DNA from 4 places in the Paenibacillus sp. JT31N17 genome. Region 4 is predicted to be linked to each of the others. Evidence: riboswitches for the same ligand, from Rfam matches in the RefSeq annotation. Region 4 holds a riboswitch; each other region holds the start of a gene.
The links. Region 4 has a riboswitch for cyclic di-AMP ahead of AC0YOB_RS35250 (APC family permease). Riboswitches for the same ligand answer to the same signal wherever they lie in the genome.
Positions count from the first base shown of each region.

Region 1: it holds a riboswitch for cyclic di-AMP, as region 4 does, so the genes downstream of both, AC0YOB_RS30880 (hypothetical protein) here and AC0YOB_RS35250 (APC family permease) in region 4, are expected to answer to the same signal.
Region 2: it holds a riboswitch for cyclic di-AMP, as region 4 does, so the genes downstream of both, AC0YOB_RS21700 (3D domain-containing protein) here and AC0YOB_RS35250 (APC family permease) in region 4, are expected to answer to the same signal.
Region 3: it holds a riboswitch for cyclic di-AMP, as region 4 does, so the genes downstream of both, AC0YOB_RS30245 (TrkH family potassium uptake protein) here and AC0YOB_RS35250 (APC family permease) in region 4, are expected to answer to the same signal.

Region 1 covers NZ_JBWDNP010000015.1:65,150-69,362, forward strand. The annotation lists gene AC0YOB_RS30870 (chromate transporter) at 1-116, shown strand, start outside; gene AC0YOB_RS30875 (hypothetical protein) at 373-801, opposite strand; cyclic di-AMP (ydaO/yuaA leader) riboswitch at 809-973, opposite strand; cyclic di-AMP (ydaO/yuaA leader) riboswitch at 1,373-1,570, shown strand; cyclic di-AMP (ydaO/yuaA leader) riboswitch at 1,663-1,847, shown strand; gene AC0YOB_RS30880 (hypothetical protein) at 1,965-2,375, shown strand; gene kdpF (K(+)-transporting ATPase subunit F) at 2,496-2,573, shown strand; gene kdpA (potassium-transporting ATPase subunit KdpA) at 2,614-4,213, shown strand, end outside.
Region 2 covers NZ_JBWDNP010000007.1:22,339-26,551, forward strand. The annotation lists gene AC0YOB_RS21695 (polysaccharide deacetylase family protein) at 1-766, shown strand, start outside; gene AC0YOB_RS21700 (3D domain-containing protein) at 830-1,501, opposite strand; cyclic di-AMP (ydaO/yuaA leader) riboswitch at 1,617-1,855, opposite strand; gene AC0YOB_RS21705 (PAS domain S-box protein) at 1,933-3,390, opposite strand; gene AC0YOB_RS21710 (TetR/AcrR family transcriptional regulator) at 3,521-4,144, opposite strand.
Region 3 covers NZ_JBWDNP010000014.1:124,435-128,647, forward strand. The annotation lists gene AC0YOB_RS30235 (cation:proton antiporter) at 1-23, opposite strand, end outside; gene AC0YOB_RS30240 (potassium channel family protein) at 71-733, opposite strand; gene AC0YOB_RS30245 (TrkH family potassium uptake protein) at 750-2,102, opposite strand; cyclic di-AMP (ydaO/yuaA leader) riboswitch at 2,180-2,382, opposite strand; gene AC0YOB_RS30250 (CPBP family intramembrane glutamic endopeptidase) at 2,626-4,213, shown strand, end outside.
Region 4 covers NZ_JBWDNP010000022.1:37,068-41,280, reverse strand. The annotation lists gene AC0YOB_RS35255 (hypothetical protein) at 1-403, shown strand, start outside; gene AC0YOB_RS35250 (APC family permease) at 467-2,284, opposite strand; cyclic di-AMP (ydaO/yuaA leader) riboswitch at 2,419-2,579, opposite strand; gene AC0YOB_RS35245 (polysaccharide deacetylase family protein) at 2,790-3,710, opposite strand; gene AC0YOB_RS35240 (MFS transporter) at 3,733-4,213, opposite strand, start outside.

The sequences.
Region 1 (4,213 bases), on a different contig from region 4:
TAACGGTCTGCACGCTCCTGATCTGCGCCGGATGCTTATACCTCCTGCTGAAATACAAACTCCATCCCATTATGGTCATCATGGCTGCCGGAGCCGCCGGGATTATATTGTTCTAATTCAATTAAAGTATCGCTGCTGCTTGTTAGGGCGGACGATGCTTTTTTTTGATTTTATCCGCACGGGAGTTATTAATACGATTTATTATGCTGCTGTACGCCATAATTATGTGTTTTTGTACACGTTATTCTGGATGGCTTGATCGACAAGCAGCACGATCCACACCTCCGGATCTGACTTTAGAGCATACAAAATAAGCCCGAAGAGCACAGAAACTCTCCGGGCTTCCCTACAATATAAAAAGAGGTTTGAATGCTAGAACAAACTAATATAAGAAGATGCACGGTCAAACAATACGGTTTTTATCGCTGACTGATTATGACCGGGATTGCTTTTCAACTGCTCCAGAGCTGAGGAGACCAGTACACTTTGAATGGTATCTTCATGATAATGCTGCAGTAACCAACCGAGATTATGAGGCTCCCTGGAATCCAGAATGTCCCGGAAACGGTTGGACCATGTAATCCAGTCCGCGGGCTTTTGCCAATTTTCCAGCACCATATCGCTCCATGCTTGTCCGGCGTTTGTGGTCAGAAACAGGATGACCTGATAACGGGTCATTTTGTTTTCATTGAGGGCCACAATAAACAGCTCCATCCTTTTGACTTGAACAATCTGCAGGCGGAGTTCCGGTTCAGGCAGCGGGTCAGCTTTGGGCAGTGGGTCAACGGTTTGAACAGACATCTTTAAATTCTCTCCCTTTTTTCGCTTACGAGGTTAGCTGTCGGATTCGGACGAGAGAGCCGCCCTGCCAGAGCCGTTAGGCATCCGGATTCACCCCTTGAACGCCAGAAGTCCCAGACGCTCACATGGTTCCCCCGCTGCTTCCTTTGGAAGCACTCAGCGAATAAATGATAGCCGTAATCAGGCTTGCCATTTATCATATTCCGTTCCTTTTCTTCTGTAAAACGATCCGCAGCCTGATAAACACTTCATAACGCCATATTTTTCATTTAAAGTGAAAATAAGCGGCTAAAACCAGTCATTTTGCGCAATTACTCGTTCCCTCTTCATGTTGCTAATACGCTGCTCCATTCTTCATATATGCTCCCGAAGGGCCTGGTTTCATTTTAAGCGGAGATAAAGAAAAACAGCGAAATACCGCGATATACAGAGCATAAAGAAGCATTGATCCTCTGAAAGCGCTTGAAAATATGTCCAGCGGCGTTATTTGTGCCCATAGCTGTTCTGGACATGCTTTACACGCCGTACGGCTGGGAGTATGATTCATATCGTGCTCAACAGCATATATCCATTTTTTTGATCGCTGAGTTTCCGCCTTCGGGTGGAAAGCGGGGGAACCATAGAAGCGTTGTTGGTATCCGATGTGAGAGTCGGATCGTACAGCGCAGGGGTGAATCGTTGCAGGAGTGTCATGAAACTCATGCAATGTAGGGCGACTCTCACCGCCCGAATCCGACAGCTAACCTCGTAAGCGCAGGTGGAGAGAGGAATGGTGAACGAAGTGATCGATTAAATTCGACCGCAGAGCGTCACGTGCCTCTGCGGTTTTTTGTTGTATAGATTTTTGTATAAATCTTGAATTTGTTTCATTCGCTGAATATTGCGCAGCAGCTGCAGTAACGGGGGAACCAACGACCGTCCTTGTCCATCGGGACGAAAGCGACGGTCACGGGGTGAATCATCCGGCATTCCAAAATGCCGGGCGTAGGGCTACTCTCATGCCCGAATCCGACAGCTAACCTCGTAAGCGTACCGGGAGAGGCAACACTTATCGCGAGCGATCAGGACGTTTGTCATGGTCAAAGAAGCCGCAGGTAAAGGTTACTCTTTTCCTAAGGCTTCTTTTTTGTTGCCTTCTTCCCTTGAATTTGGAGGAGAAACGTATGGAACAACGGCCCATATTGGTGGCTGCATCGACTGAGGCAGGGAGAAAATTCGTACGGCTGCTGCTCTACAAACAGCAGCCTGTGGTTGCCCTCACGAATAATAGGAGGGAAGAAAAGCTGCTGCGGGAAATGGGCGTTAATGAAATTATACGTGTGAACACGACCCGCAGCAAAGCGGGAGCGGCTCCCCTATTTTCGATCGGACGCGTTTATATTTTTGAGTCGAGCCTGCCGCTCAGCTGTCAGTATCTGCAGCTCATGGCCAACTGGTCCTGCCAGGAGATTACCGTTATTACGACGGTATGGCATCCCGAGGTTATTTATAAAAAGCTCGGCGCTGCCTATATTGTGCGCACGCAATCCGGAGATGTCGGGTTCTTGCTCAGCCGCCTGAATGATCAACCATAAAGGGAGTGCTGTTATGTTGGATGTATGGATGATTTTGACTTTGATCGCCTCTTTCCTTGTTATCGCCGGATTCTTGGTCTGGTGCGACAAATCGATCGATGAGACGGAGGGAGAACGCTTATGACGCTGGTTTTGATTTTTACAGGCGCGCTGCTGATCTACCTGGTGTATGCCCTGCTTCATCCGGAGAAATTTTAAATGAGCTTGAGAGTCGATTAAGCCCCAAGGAGGAACGGCTATGGACATATTGCAAATTATTATTGTGATCGGCGTTCTGATGCTGATCGCCAAACCGCTCGGGAATTATTTGTATCATGTATTCTCGAATGAACCTAACCGCACAGACAAGGTGTTCGGTCCGGTGGAGAAAGTGATTTATATGATCATGGGGCTGAAGAACAGGGCAGGGATGAGCTGGAAGAAGTACGCCATCAGCTTCGTTACCATCAACTTCATATTCGTAGCCATCAGCTATGTGCTGCTGCGGGTGCAAAGCGGGCTGCCGCTAAATCCGAACGGAATCGGCGATATGGAGCCCACGCTCATCCTGAATACGATAATCAGCTTCATGACCAATACGAACCTGCAGCATTACAGCGGTGAAAGCGGCCTGTCGTATTTCACGCAAATGGCGGTCATCATGATGATGATGTTCACGTCGGCGGCGACCGGCTTCTCGGTTGCAGTCGCATTCGTGAGGGGAATCACAAGCAAAGGCAAAACGGTAGGCAACTTCTTCGAGGACTTCGTCAAAGCGCACACGCGGGTCTTTTTCCCGCTGGCGATTATCGTCACCCTGGTGCTGGTCGGCCTGCAGGTGCCGCAGACGCTTGATCCCACCTTGTCCGTAACGACTCTGGAAGGCGCGACGCAGCAGATCGCAATCGGACCTGTAGCTTCATTGGAATCGATCAAGCATCTGGGCACCAACGGAGGCGGGTTCTTCGGCGTCAACTCGGCGCATCCGTTCGAGAACCCGAGACCACTTACGAATGTCATCGAGATTTTGTCGATGTGGGTGCTGGCTGCGGCGCTGCCTTTCATGTACGGCAGGTTCGCAAAAAGCCGCAAGCAGGGCTGGGTTATTTTCTCGGCCATGATGATCCTGTTCCTTGTATTCCTCTCTGTCGTCTATTCGGCTGAGAAAAGCGGGAACCCTGTCATGAACGGGCTTGGCATTGATGCTTCGCAGGGCAGCATGGAAGGTAAAGAAGTACGCTTCGGGATTGCCCAGTCGTCCCTGTTCACAGCGGTTACGACGGCGGCGACAACGGGATCGGTCAATAACATGCACGATACGCTCACGCCGATAGGCGGTCTTGTACCGCTTGCAGAGATGATGCTTAACGTCGTATTCGGCGGTAAAGGCGTAGGGCTGGTCAATATGCTGATGTATGCCATTCTTGCCGTATTCATCTGCGGTCTGATGGTCGGGCGAACGCCCGAGTTTCTCGGCAGGAAGATTGAACCGCGGGAGATGAAGCTGATCGCGATCGCTATTCTGGCGCATCCGTTTATCATTCTTGCACCGACGGCCATTGCCTTCCTGACCGATCTGGGAAAAGGGGCCATTACGAATCCTGGCTTCCACGGCATCTCGCAGGTGCTGTATGAATACACCTCGTCCGCGGCTAACAACGGCTCCGGATTTGAGGGACTCGCCGATAATACGCCGTTCTGGAATATTACCACGGGCCTTGTCATGTTCTTCGGAAGGTATATTTCGATGATTGCGCTGCTGGCCGTTGCCGGGTCGCTGACCCGCAAGCAATGGGTGCCGGAGACGATCGGTACGTTCCGTACGGACAATGCGCTGTTCACATTCTTATTGATCGGGA
Region 2 (4,213 bases), on a different contig from region 4:
CAGCCTGCCGCTTAGCATACCCGGCGTCAGTGAGCCTTCTTTCCAGAGCAGAGAGACAGGCCAGCAGAAGAAAAAGAAAATTTCGCGCCGTGACGCCACATCCTGGGTAGATCTGCAGCAGCGTTATCCCGGGACCTTCGTTATCGGCGGCCCGCGCAAGGAGAGGAAGGTTGCGCTTACCTTTGACGATGTGCCTGATCCCCGCTACACGTCCAAGGTGCTTGATATATTAGCCCGCCATAAAGTCAGGGCGACTTTTTTTGTAGTCGGATCGCGCGCCGCTTCTTATCCGTCCATAGTCAGGCGCATTGGCAGGGAAGGACATGTAATCGGCAACCATTCCTATAACCATGCGGTATTCTCGCGTATTTCCCTGTTTGCCTTCCAGCAGCAGATCCGCAATACGGACGCCATATTGCGTCCGCTCGCCGGTTATAGTCCCAGATTAATCAGACCGCCCTATGGGGAAGTACTGCCCGGGCAAATTGAATGGATGAAGCAAAACGGTTATATTGCCGTCAACTGGGATGTCGACTCTGTTGACTGGCGGGGCATCGACAGCAGTACGATATTGTTTAACATCAAGAAAACCCTGCAGCCCGGCTCTATTATTCTTCAGCATGCAGGCGGAGGCATCGGCCAGGATTTATCGGGAACATTAGAGGCGCTGCCCAAACTGATCAAGCTGCTCCGCAGCAAAGGCTATCAAATGGTTACGCTCCCCGAGCTGCTTGGAGAGCCGGCTGCACGAAGCGTAAAGCCCTGAAACCACCAAGCGGCGCCCCTGCAAGGGGGCGCCGCTCATTTATGATCGATTATATTTGAAGTATTATGATTTGCCCAGAACAAAAACCTTTACATATTGAAACCCGAACTCCTGGGCTTTTGCCTGCGATTGCGGTACAAAGATATCAATGCGATCCCCTTTGATCCCGCTCCCCATATCTGTCGCTACGGCCATCATGCCGCCAACAGGCAAACCGTCATGGTCATAACCGGTGATATACACCTTGCTTCCCATCGGAATACGGTTGGGATCAACTGCGATCGTACCCAGCTTGAGCGGGTTGCCGTAATAGTCAACCGGGCCCCAGCCGTTCTCGGATGCATCAGCTGTATAGGCGCTTGCTTTGGCTTGTACAACATCGGTATAGTTGTAGGCAAGTCCGTTGACTGTCACGGTATTTTTCGGCAGCGCTTTGGCCGTGGATTCCATTTTAATCGCCTTGACCGCCGCGGGCTTCGGAGCTGCTGCCGTTTTTTTCGCTGCCGATCCCGGCACTGTAATGGACAAGCCCGCATAGATGTTGGACGGGTCCACGCCTGGATTCGCTTTCACCAGCTGATCAAGCTGCACGCCGAATTGCTTGGACAACGTCCAGAAGGTATCATTGTCTTTTGCCTTGTATACCGCTGCAGCGTTTGCCGCCCCTGCATGGGCAAGAATTGCCAATCCAAGCACAGCTGCTGCCGCGCCTTTTTTCCATTTTGCATTTACCAAAACAAATGTCCTCCTTTTTATTTACGGGTTTATCGGCATGTTCTGATACAGAACTGTCTCCAAACTCCGTCATCGCTCAAACAAAGGCAGCCTCTCTCCCGATTGGTTAAGTATGCCTGTTTGTGCATGCGGCCTGCGAGGTTAGTTGTCGGATTCGGATTGAGGAGTTCAACCCTACGCCAAAGCGGATATGCCCGCTCCAAAGCGATTCACCCCCAGCGGATTTTCACCCTGCCAATTCGACTGGCTCGGATAATATTCCGCGAGGCAGGAAACAGATTATGGCTTGCTGAAAGCATCTGTTTGCTGCCTCATAAAGATCCCCCGTACGATAAGTTTCGGCTCGCGTTAAAGGATACCATAATTCTATCCCCCAAATACACTGGTAAATAGGTCCAGCCGCGAACAATAACTGGCTGAACGCCATTCATTTATCCCTCTGTCTCCCATTCAAAGGCAGGCAGCTCAACTGTGACGGTTGTGCCGCTGCTTTCCTCGCTTTCAAATTTCAGCGTGCCGCGGTGGGCTTCAATAATGCGCAAGCAAATCATGAGTCCAAGCCCCGTGCCGGAGCTTTTGGTCGAGTAGAAGGGGCTGCCTAGACGCTCAAGCTTATCCTTGGGGATTCCCACCCCTTGGTCTTGAATGCGGACAGTAAGCATACCCGCGTCCCCCTCCTTCAGGGTAATGGATAAATCTCCTCCGCTTGGCATCGCCTCTATGGCATTTTTCATCAAATTGATAAATACCTGCTTGAGCTGATTCTCATCGCAATATACCGTCGGCATCTTCGCGGCAAAATCCTTTTTCATCTCGACATTGTTCATAATCGCCTGGGTTTCCAGCAGCGTAATCACATTCTCCAATATGAAGACCAGATTATGATGGCTGAACTGCTTGACCTGGGGCTTGGCCAACGCCATAAATTCCTGCACGATCGTATTGATCCGGTCCAGCTCCGCAAGCATAATATTGAAATATTCATGATGGTCGCTTACCTTTGTTTTTAGAAACTGCGTAAAACCCTTTAAGGAGGTTAAAGGGTTTCGGATTTCGTGAGCGATTCCCGCCGCCATCTGACCTGCTACCGACAGCTTCTCTGACCGGATAATCGCTTCTTCCTCTCTTTTGCGCTCCGTCAAATCACGAAACACGCTTTGCACAACAAAGGGGCGTCCCTGAAAATTATGAATCCGGATGCCTGAAACCTCGACATCGATGATCCTTCCATCAAGGCTGACGATTTTGGATTTCATAAAGTCCAAAGGCTCATCCGAGGCCAGCAGCAAGCTCATGCGTTCGCTCGTCATTTGCCGGTAATCGGCGTAAATCAAATCCATATAGGTAACGGTAAATAATTCCTCAACCCTGGTGGCGCCAAAGAGGAGAAGGCCGGCATTATTCGTATATAAAATCGTTTCACCGTCATGAACGACGATGGGTTCAGGCAAATATTTGATCAGGCGCTGATACCTGAGTTCATGCTCACGCAAAATTTCATCCGCTTTAATCGTACTGGTGACATCCGTCAGCGTTCCAACTAGCGCGGGACGGCCATCATACTCGATCAATATACCCTTGGCCTCATAGTAGAACAGACTTCCGTCCTTCCTGAGCCCTCTGAGCCAGTTGCGGGTCCCCCTGCTTTCCCCTCTCAACCGACGGCTGATTTTGTCTTTGAAAAATGCCCGGTCTTCCTCGAAGACCAGTTCCTTGGGCTGCATACCGATAATTTCCTCACGGGAGTATCCGAACATCTCCGCCAGACACGGATTTACATACGAAATTTGATCTTCATGAAAAAGAAAGACGCCTATTCGCGACTGATCAACCAATTGATGCAGATGAGTGGAAATAAATGACTCGTATTGAGATTGTTGATCCTTCATAAAGCTCATCCCCCGACAGGTTCAAAAGAAGTATCCTTATCAATTCGCTAACATTTTATCATTTCCCTCCATGTCAAAGGACTTATTTACAAAGGCGTTTTAATGCCGATCTCTTGTTTTTTTATCGATATTAGGCCTTCATACCTGCCACCAATGTTCTTATTCCTTGATTGTAAATGGGGAGCGTCCTCTCCAAAAGCGAATCGATGGACTCCAGACTGCCGTTATAGGTGTGGACGAATCCCTGCATGTAATAAAATAAAATGCGCGCATGATTGAGCGCAGCTTCAGCGTCGGAAGCAGAACCCTCTTCATCCACCACATTGTCCAGCGCCTGAATCAGATGGCCGAATATACGGTTGCGGATCTGATTCACTTCGAGCTCGGGCTCCGGCTCATCCACCCTGCCGCTTCCCGATGTGATCAGAACATTGAAGAAGCTGCCATTGCTCAGGCAAAACACAGCATATTCCTGGCAGGCGCCAATCAATTTGTCCAGCGGGACTGCGTCCGCGTCTCCCAGCCTCTCCAGCATCCGGCCTTCCATCTCCGCAAGCGGCGGGATAGCGATCTGCTGCAGCAGATCCTCTTTATTCTTGAAATACAAATAGATCGCGGTATGCGAGCAGCCTGCCTCCTTGGCTATCTCGCGCATCGTTACCGACGGATAGCCTTTCTCTGCAAATAGCCGTGCAGCGGAATGACGGATAGCCTGCTTCATTTCCTCAGTCAGCATTTTTCGTCTTGTCGTCATGACTTTGACACCCCTTGTTTCGTTCTTTGGAATTTAAATAACCATTGGTTACATAATAACCGCCGGTTA
Region 3 (4,213 bases), on a different contig from region 4:
GTTTCTGTAGTTGATGTCTCCATTTGCCGCTTTCACGCCCGTTTCATAATGAAGCAGTCGCTGATTTCCCCTAACGGGTAACGGACTCCTCGAATTGTTCAATCTGTTGGTTGGTCCCGATGACAACCATGACATCCTTCTCAGCGAGCACATCGGTTGCAGTAGGAGCAATAATGATTCCTCTGGGCTTATTGATTGCAACAATGCTGCAGCCGAATTTAGCTCTGGGATTAAGATCCTGCAGGGATACGCCGTTAAGACATTTTGGCACCGCCAGCTCGGCAATCGTATAATCCTTTGACAATTCAATATAATCAAGCAGATTAGGCGACACCAGCTGATGCGCGACACGAATGCCCATATCCCGCTCCGGATAGACTACGCGGTCCACCCCGATTTTCTCCAGCACCCGACCATGCAGCTCGCTCATCGCCTTGGCCACGACCTTCTTCACGCCCAGGTCCTTAAGCAAAATAGTCGTCAGAATGCTCGCTTGAATATCATCGCCGATAGCGACAACACCACAGTCAAAATTGCGTACGCCAAGCGACCGCAGCACTTCCTCGTCCGTTGATTCCGCCACGACGGTATGCGTCAGATGCTGACTCATATCCTGAACGGCTTCCTCGTCCTTATCAATGCCGAGCACTTCATATCCAAGCTCCACTAATTCCCTGGCCAAACTTGAACCGAAGCGGCCAAGTCCGATAATGACGAACTGATGATTCTTCATCGTGTAATAATTTCCCCTATCCAATAATAATTTTGCCTTCCGGATGACGATATAATTCTTTCTCCGAACGCGGCCCAAGCGCATAGGCGAGTGTCAGAGGACCCAGCCTGCCGGCAAACATGGTCAAGCAGATAATAATCTTGCCGACCGTGGAGAGCTCCGGTGTAATGCCAAGCGTCAAGCCTACTGTCCCGAAGGCTGAGGTAGTCTCGAACAGGATTTTCAAGAAGGCCTGATCCTCAGTCGTGGAGAGCACCATGGTGACGACAATGACAAGGGAAAGCGATAACAAGGTAATGGTCAATGCTTTGAAAATGCGCTCACGGGCAAGACGGTAGCGAAACAGCACAATATCTTCCCTGCCCCGGATCATGGCAATAACCGCACCGATTAGAGTCGTGAAGGTTGTGGTCTTGATTCCGCCTCCTGTAGAACCCGGCGAAGCGCCGATGAACATCAGGATAATGGTCAGGAACTGTGTGGCCTGCCTGAGTGAGGCAAGGTCAAGCGTATTGGCGCCAGCTGTACGCGGAGTAACCGACTGGAAGAAGGAAGCCAATATTTTGCCGCCCCAATGAAGGGAACCGAGTGTCCTGGCATTGGTGAACTCGAATATAAAAACAACAACCGTTCCGAATACAATCAAAAAGCCGGTCATAGACAGTACTACTTTGGAATGAAGCGAAAGTTTCTTATTATTGCGATATTCTACGAGATCCGAGATAACAATAAAACCGATCCCGCCTGTTATGATCAGCAGCATCGTCACGATATTGACCAAAGGATCATTAACATACTCCGTAAGGCTTACATACGGAACCCCGAACTGGCCGAATAAATCGATGCCCGCATTATTAAAGAATGAAATCGCGTGAAAAATGCCAAAATAAACTGCCTTGCCAAGCGGCATATCAAACGACCAGCGGATGGCAAAAAGGACAGCGCCAACGAGCTCAATGGTCAACGAGTACAAAATCACTTTGCGTATGAGACGCACAATGCCTTCCATGCTGGTCTGGTTCATCGCCTCCTGCAGAATGAGCCGTTCCTTCAGGGATATGCGCTTGCGCAGAACAAGAGCAAACAAAGTGGCCATGGTCATAAAGCCGAGACCGCCAAGCTGAATCAGCATCATAATAATGATTTGGCCGGGAACCGAATAGTGGCTGCCTGTATCCACAGTCACGAGCCCCGTCACGCACGTTGCCGTTGTTGCTGTAAATACCGCGTCGATAAATGGCGTCGGTAAGCCATCCCGCGAGGCAAAGGGCATGGAGAGCAGCAAGCCTCCAAGCAAAATAATGAGCGCAAAGCCCGTTACCAATATACGGGGCGGCGACCATTTGGAAATATTGAAAAAAGATAGCATCGTAGGATTTGTCCCACCCCTCCTGGCTGTTTGCGCGCACAAAAAAAGCACTGGAAGCCCAAGTGCCAATGCGTTTGAGTCCTGTTCCACGAAGCCTGCGAGGTTAGCTGACGGATTCGGGCTTGAACAGCTGCCCTATTCACAAGCAGTTCAAAATTACGCTGCTTGTTGAAATTCACCCCGTGCTGTCCTTTAATGAAATCGCATAAGCTTAAGCGACCCGTTCAAGACAGCTGTATGGTTCCCCCGTTTTCATTTCGAAATTCGGCTTTTCATATGCAATTGATACACATTATAATTGCATTGTTCTGGAAAAAACAAACGACAATTAAGGAGGAAAGGAACCGTTTTCAGGCAAAAAAGACGACCCTCGGGCCCAAATCGGCACATCCTGTTCATTATTGTCCATTTAACTCGACCACAAAACGTATTTGCGAGCATTCGCATGGAAATTATCGAGACAACTATGATAAGGTAGATGTATGCGGTTTACTGCTTGTATATTGAGATTAGAGGTGCAAACATGAATGTTTATCAGCTGCGGCCCAACTGGAAATTCTATGCATGGTTAGGCGTCATTGGCATTGTTATTTATTTGCTCGTACAAGTTGTACCGCAAACCTCGGAGTCTTTTTTTGACTCGGGCAGCAAGAAGGTAATCGCCAAAAGCAAAGCCGAGCAGATTGCTGAGGATTTTGCCCTGCAGCAATTCAAGCAGCTGCCGGAGAGCATCCATGCGGTTCACCAATCCGATTCGATGCTTTACGGTTATCTGTCCAAGGAAAAGCAGACCGAGACCTACGACAAGAAATATGACAGCCGCTTCCCCACCGACACATTCCAGGTCACGGCGGCGATGCCTGACGGCAGCCAGATTTTTATTTATGTGCATATGCAGGAAGCCAAGGTTGTCGGCTGGAACCAATACAAGGAGATCCATACCACTATCCCGCAAGCGACCCAGATAAGCGACGCTGCTATGAAATATGCCGTCTCCCAAGGATTTAAAGCGAATGAACTAAGCATGACCAAGGCAGACCCGGAAACAGGCAGGATCTCGTACAAGGTTAACGGCTATACGATCGGAGAATCGCAGCTGATGCTTGCGATGAGAACAGAGAAAACAAGCGATGGAACGCTCATCATTGCCGAATACAAGCCCGGCTTCACGGTTCCGGCCAGTTATTCGAGCTATGTCCAGGCCCAGCAGAAGCTTGCTTCTTTCCTGTCCCTCCTCGGCAGCATTCTGCTTTCCTTTGTCCTGTTCGTCATTGCAATCGTCTATGCCGCGCTTTACCGCAAGCATTCCTCGTTTACACGCGGTATTGTACTGACTCTGCTGTTCCTCGTCATGTATTTGGCGAATGACTTCAATCTCATGGACGGTCTGCTGGCGAGTGCCGGCGAGGACCCTAATGCGATGGCCTACGCGGCCATTAATGTCGGCATTACCTGTGTCGTCACGATTGTGATGGGCATTGCCGTTTATTTCTCCCTTGTCGGCGGCGACGCCCTGTGGAACTCAATGGGCAAACGGATGTGGCCGCGAATGGGAGAGGAGGGTTATGGCGATCATGTATGGCGCAGCATGTGGCTCGGTTATCTGATTGCTTTCCTGCTGCTGGGACTGCAGACCGTCATCTTCATCGTGCTGGTGAATGTTACCGGCGCATGGTCAACCTCGGATGTCACGCAGTCTCCATACAACCTGGGCATTTTGTGGATCTTCCCCATGCTGGCCTGGTGCGCCGCCATTTCGGAGGAGGCTTTGTACCGTTTTTTCGGAATCGGCCTTTTCAAAAAATGGTTCAACAATACGTTCGTCGCTTCGCTTATTCCCACTATTATATGGGCGCTTGGCCATGTTACATATCCCATTTTCCCTTCCACCACACGGCTGCTTGAATTGACCGTTATCGGGCTTATCTTCAGCTTCATGTTTCTGCGGTACGGTTTTCTCACGGTCGTATTCGCCCATGCCGTATTCGACAGCATCATGATGGCTATTTCCCTGATCTTCACGGGAACGCCGGGCAATATCATCATGGGCATCGTCTACATCCTGCTGCCTATTCCCATCGCATGGGGACTGCGCTACCTGCATGACAAGA
Region 4 (4,213 bases):
TCCGCTATCCGGCGGATTCGTCAAAGAGGATATGAAGGGCAAGCTGTTCGGCAAAGCGGTCTGTGCCGTCTACAGCTGTACGATCAGCCGCTCCGCTTATGAACGGATGCAGGCCTATATCCAAGCCATCGAAGCCAACAAGGAAAACTACAAATACAATCTGATCGGCCTGTTCGGCGTTATGCTGAATATGGAGTTCCAGCGCGAGAATGCTTACTTCTGCACCCAGTTTGTCGCCAAGGTGTTCGAGCATAGCGGACTTCCGATTGCCGACAAGCCGGCCTCGCTGGTCACTCCCGGCGATCTGGAAAATTCGGCAGCTCTGCAGCTGGAATTTCAGGGCGAGCTGGAGCGCTATATCCAGCGCCAATCTACTGCTAAGCAAGAGATGAAGACCGCCTGATGCTTGAGCTTTATTCTATTAACTGCATCGATATTCCAAAACAAATGCGCTTGGCAGGTTAGCCTACCGATTCAGATGATAGGGGACTGTCGTGATAACTACGTCCTTCTGGGCGAACAAATAAGCATGCAGCATCAAGCCTGTCTGGTTGTGAAGAATATACTGCCACCAGTGCCTGGTTATGAACTGGGGAATGAGAATGGTAATATGATCGGTTTCCGCGCTTTTCCACTCGACCGTATCAATGAATTTCATGAGCGGCCTGATCACGCTGCGATAGCTGGACCGGAGCACGATAAGACGGACGCCGGGATTCCATTCCTCCCATTTTTTCTCCATCCGTTCAATATCTTCATCATCAAATCCCACATAAACGGCGACCACATTCTCCGTCAGCGACTTGGCATAGCTCAGCGACTGCATGACAACGCGCGTTATGCCCGCTACCGGAACCACGATGGTGCTTCCTTTAATAACCGGTTTGTCCGCTTCCATGTTGATCCGCAATTGATCCGCCGTATTGCGGTAATGCTTGTTGATGCTCAGGAAGATCCAGATCACAACAGGCAGGAATAGAAAGACCATCCAGACATGCCCGAACTTGGTGAAGATAAAAATCAGCGTAATGACCAGAGTGGTGAGCATGCCAATTGTATTGATGACTAATTTTATGATCCAGTTGGCTGGCTTCAGCTTAATCCACCTCACCATCATCCCCAGCTGGGATAACGTAAAGGGAATAAAGACGCCTACCGCATACAGGGGAATCAGGCTCTCGGTATCGCCATGGAAAAGCACTACGAGCAAAGCTGACAAGATGCCCAAAATAATAATGCCATTGGAAAAGCCGAGACGGTCGCCGCGCACCATAAACACATTCGGCATATATTTATCTTTGGCCAGCATGAACGCCAGAAGAGGAAAGGCCGAGTAGGCTGTATTGGCTGCCAGAAACAGAATCAGGGCAGTGACACCCTGGATGATATAATAAATCACGCCTCTGCCAAAGGTGGAATCGGCGATCTGGGAGACCACGGTTTCCTTCGGATTCGGCGTAATGCCGTACCAGTAGGCGAGAAGGCTGATTCCCACAAACATGGCGCCCAGAATGGCGCCCATCATGATCAGTGTGGCGGCGGCATTGCGATTGGCCGGCTGCTTGAAGTTCGGTATGGCATTGGATACCGCCTCCACGCCGGTGAGCGCGGAACAGCCGGAGCTGAAGGCCTTCAGAAGCAGGAAGAGACTGATATTCGATACAGCGGCGCCGATTTCCGGAGGATGCGCATCAACGCCTCCGAGCGCGTACTTGATAATTCCCGAAATAATGAGGGCGAAAATCGCGAAGACAAACAAATAAACGGGCATGGCAAGCACGGATGCGGATTCCGTAATTCCGCGCAGGCTGATAATAGTCAAAAACAAAATCATGATGAGCGCAATCAGTACGCGATGATCATGCAGAGACGGAAAAGCCGATGTAATGGCATCAGTCCCGGCGGATGTGCTGACGGCGACAGTAAGAATGTAATCGACAAGCAGCGAGCCTCCGGCCAGCAGTCCGGTGCGGACGCCCAGATTGTCCTTGGCTACTACATAAGCCCCGCCTCCGGCGGGATAAGCGAAGATCGTTTGCCTGTATGACAAAATCAGAATCAGGAGAAGACCCAGCACAGCAAGCGAGATGGGGATGGAATACCATACCGCCGCGAAGCCCGCAGCCATCAGAACGATCAGAATTTGCTCCGTCCCGTAAGCGACTGAAGAGAGCGCATCCGAGGACAATACCGCAAGCGCTTTAAGTTTGCTCAGCTTTTCCCCTTCAATTTCCGCGCTTTTCATTGGACGTCCGATTAATAACCGTTTGAATCTGCCTACCACTGTGACTTCCCCTTTTAGCTGCATTTTGTTGTGAAGCAAATGATCCTATCACTAATTTCAAGCATAAAAAAAGCCGCAGAAAGTTAGGAGCTTTCCGCGGCTTTATCCACAAGAGAACATGGTTAAAACGCGATAATTCCTCTTCCGTACGCTTACGAGGTTAGCTGCCGGATTCGGGCGCGAGAGTCGCCCTACACCTTGGCTTGCGCCAGGTGATTCACCCCTGAGACCAGATCAACTGCATCTGCCTCCATGGTTCCCCCGTTTCTGTTTCAGAACTCAGCGATTAAGGATTTCTATGAAATTGAAACTCTTTTCCACGACTTGCCGCTTCACTTACTGAATATTACTCCTTCACTTATTTCTTGTACAGCAACGGAAACTGGAAAATATTTAAGCTCATTACCCTATATAGCGATATAAACGCTTACATAGATCCTATCCTCTTCCTATCAACCTTTTTCGCAGGATATCTTCATTTATGACCTATTATGTTTCCTGCCCGTTATTTTTGTCTGGCCATAAGCGATCTCAACAGCACAGCCGCGGATTTGAGCCTTGGCTTTTTTCTGTACTTCCGCACATCATCATAAGTCGCCAGGGCAACCTTGGCATCCCGCAGCGCATAAGCGAAATCATCACCCTGCATCAGCTTGTATTCCCATACCCGCTTCTCCCAGGATGGAACAAGGGCGCTCATATGCTCGTCCCCGGCTGCCGGATGAATATAAGTCTCGCAGATTCCCTCGGGAAGATCGTAGAGCTTTGACAGCATCATCTGCTTGAAGCTCTCATAGGTTTCTCCTTCTTCCACGCCATACGTATGGCTCAGCAGATAATCCGGTATCGGCACGCCGAGCGTATCCGCAAGATGGACCACCTTGCGCAGCGCCTGCTCCGCTCCCGGAATAGAGGCCAGAAACTTGTCCCGGGGATCGATCCAGCGGAACAGACGGAATGGCAGACCGCGCCGGGAGCACTGCCACAGCACCTGCGGCAGATAGCTTCTGCCTGTCGCCAGGCCATAGAGACTTCCCATATGATTATCCGCATGGGAGACCGTCAGACCCGCCTGCTTCACCGCCTGGAATTGTGCCTGCATTTCCCGTACAACCGCCTTCGGATCGGACTGCCGCTCGAAGGCTTCGATGGTGGCGTGCATGCGCCCGTCCGGGCCCTCCAGCGACGGATCGCCGGTCAGGCTTTTCCAGGGCAAAGCGGCAATCTCGCTTGTTAGCGTCAGATGCAGCCCGATGTTCGCTGCCTTCTGCTTACGGCACCACGCTGCCGCCTGCTCAAAGGCCGAGGCAGGCGGCATAATCGTTGCCGATGATACCTTCCGCTCCTCCAGCAAATGCATAATAGCTTGATTGGCGGCCTCGCTCTGCCCAAAATCATCAGCATTCAAAATTAAATATTTCTCCATCTGCCGCACCTCCAACACTTTTTTAATCCTGACTTTCCGGAAATGGCTTCAGAAAAAACGAGAGAATCAAGGAAACGCTCAGTAAACAAAAGGGGACAACGCAGACCAGGACGCGAAAGGTCAAATCAGGATTCGGTCCGGGTTCGTCGCCGCTTACATAGCCAAAGAGCATGCCGATGGTCCAGAACGCCAAGGCCGAGATCAGACCGCTGGAGCGGGTGATGAATCCGCTGACGGCCGTATACACGCCTTCCCTGCGCTGGCCGGTTCTGGCTGTATCCAGATCGATGATACGGCTGTTCAGCACAGGCGGAGTAACCAGAAACCCTGCCAGTCCGAAGCCGACTATAATCCCGAATACAATTCCGCTGGCAAGTCCCTGCCCGAACCACAGCGGTATGACGGACAAGGCATATACAGCGAGAGAAACCCGCCAGCCGTTATGGGAACCAAGCTTGTTAACGATCCGGTACCAGACGACCACAAGTGGAATAACCGATACA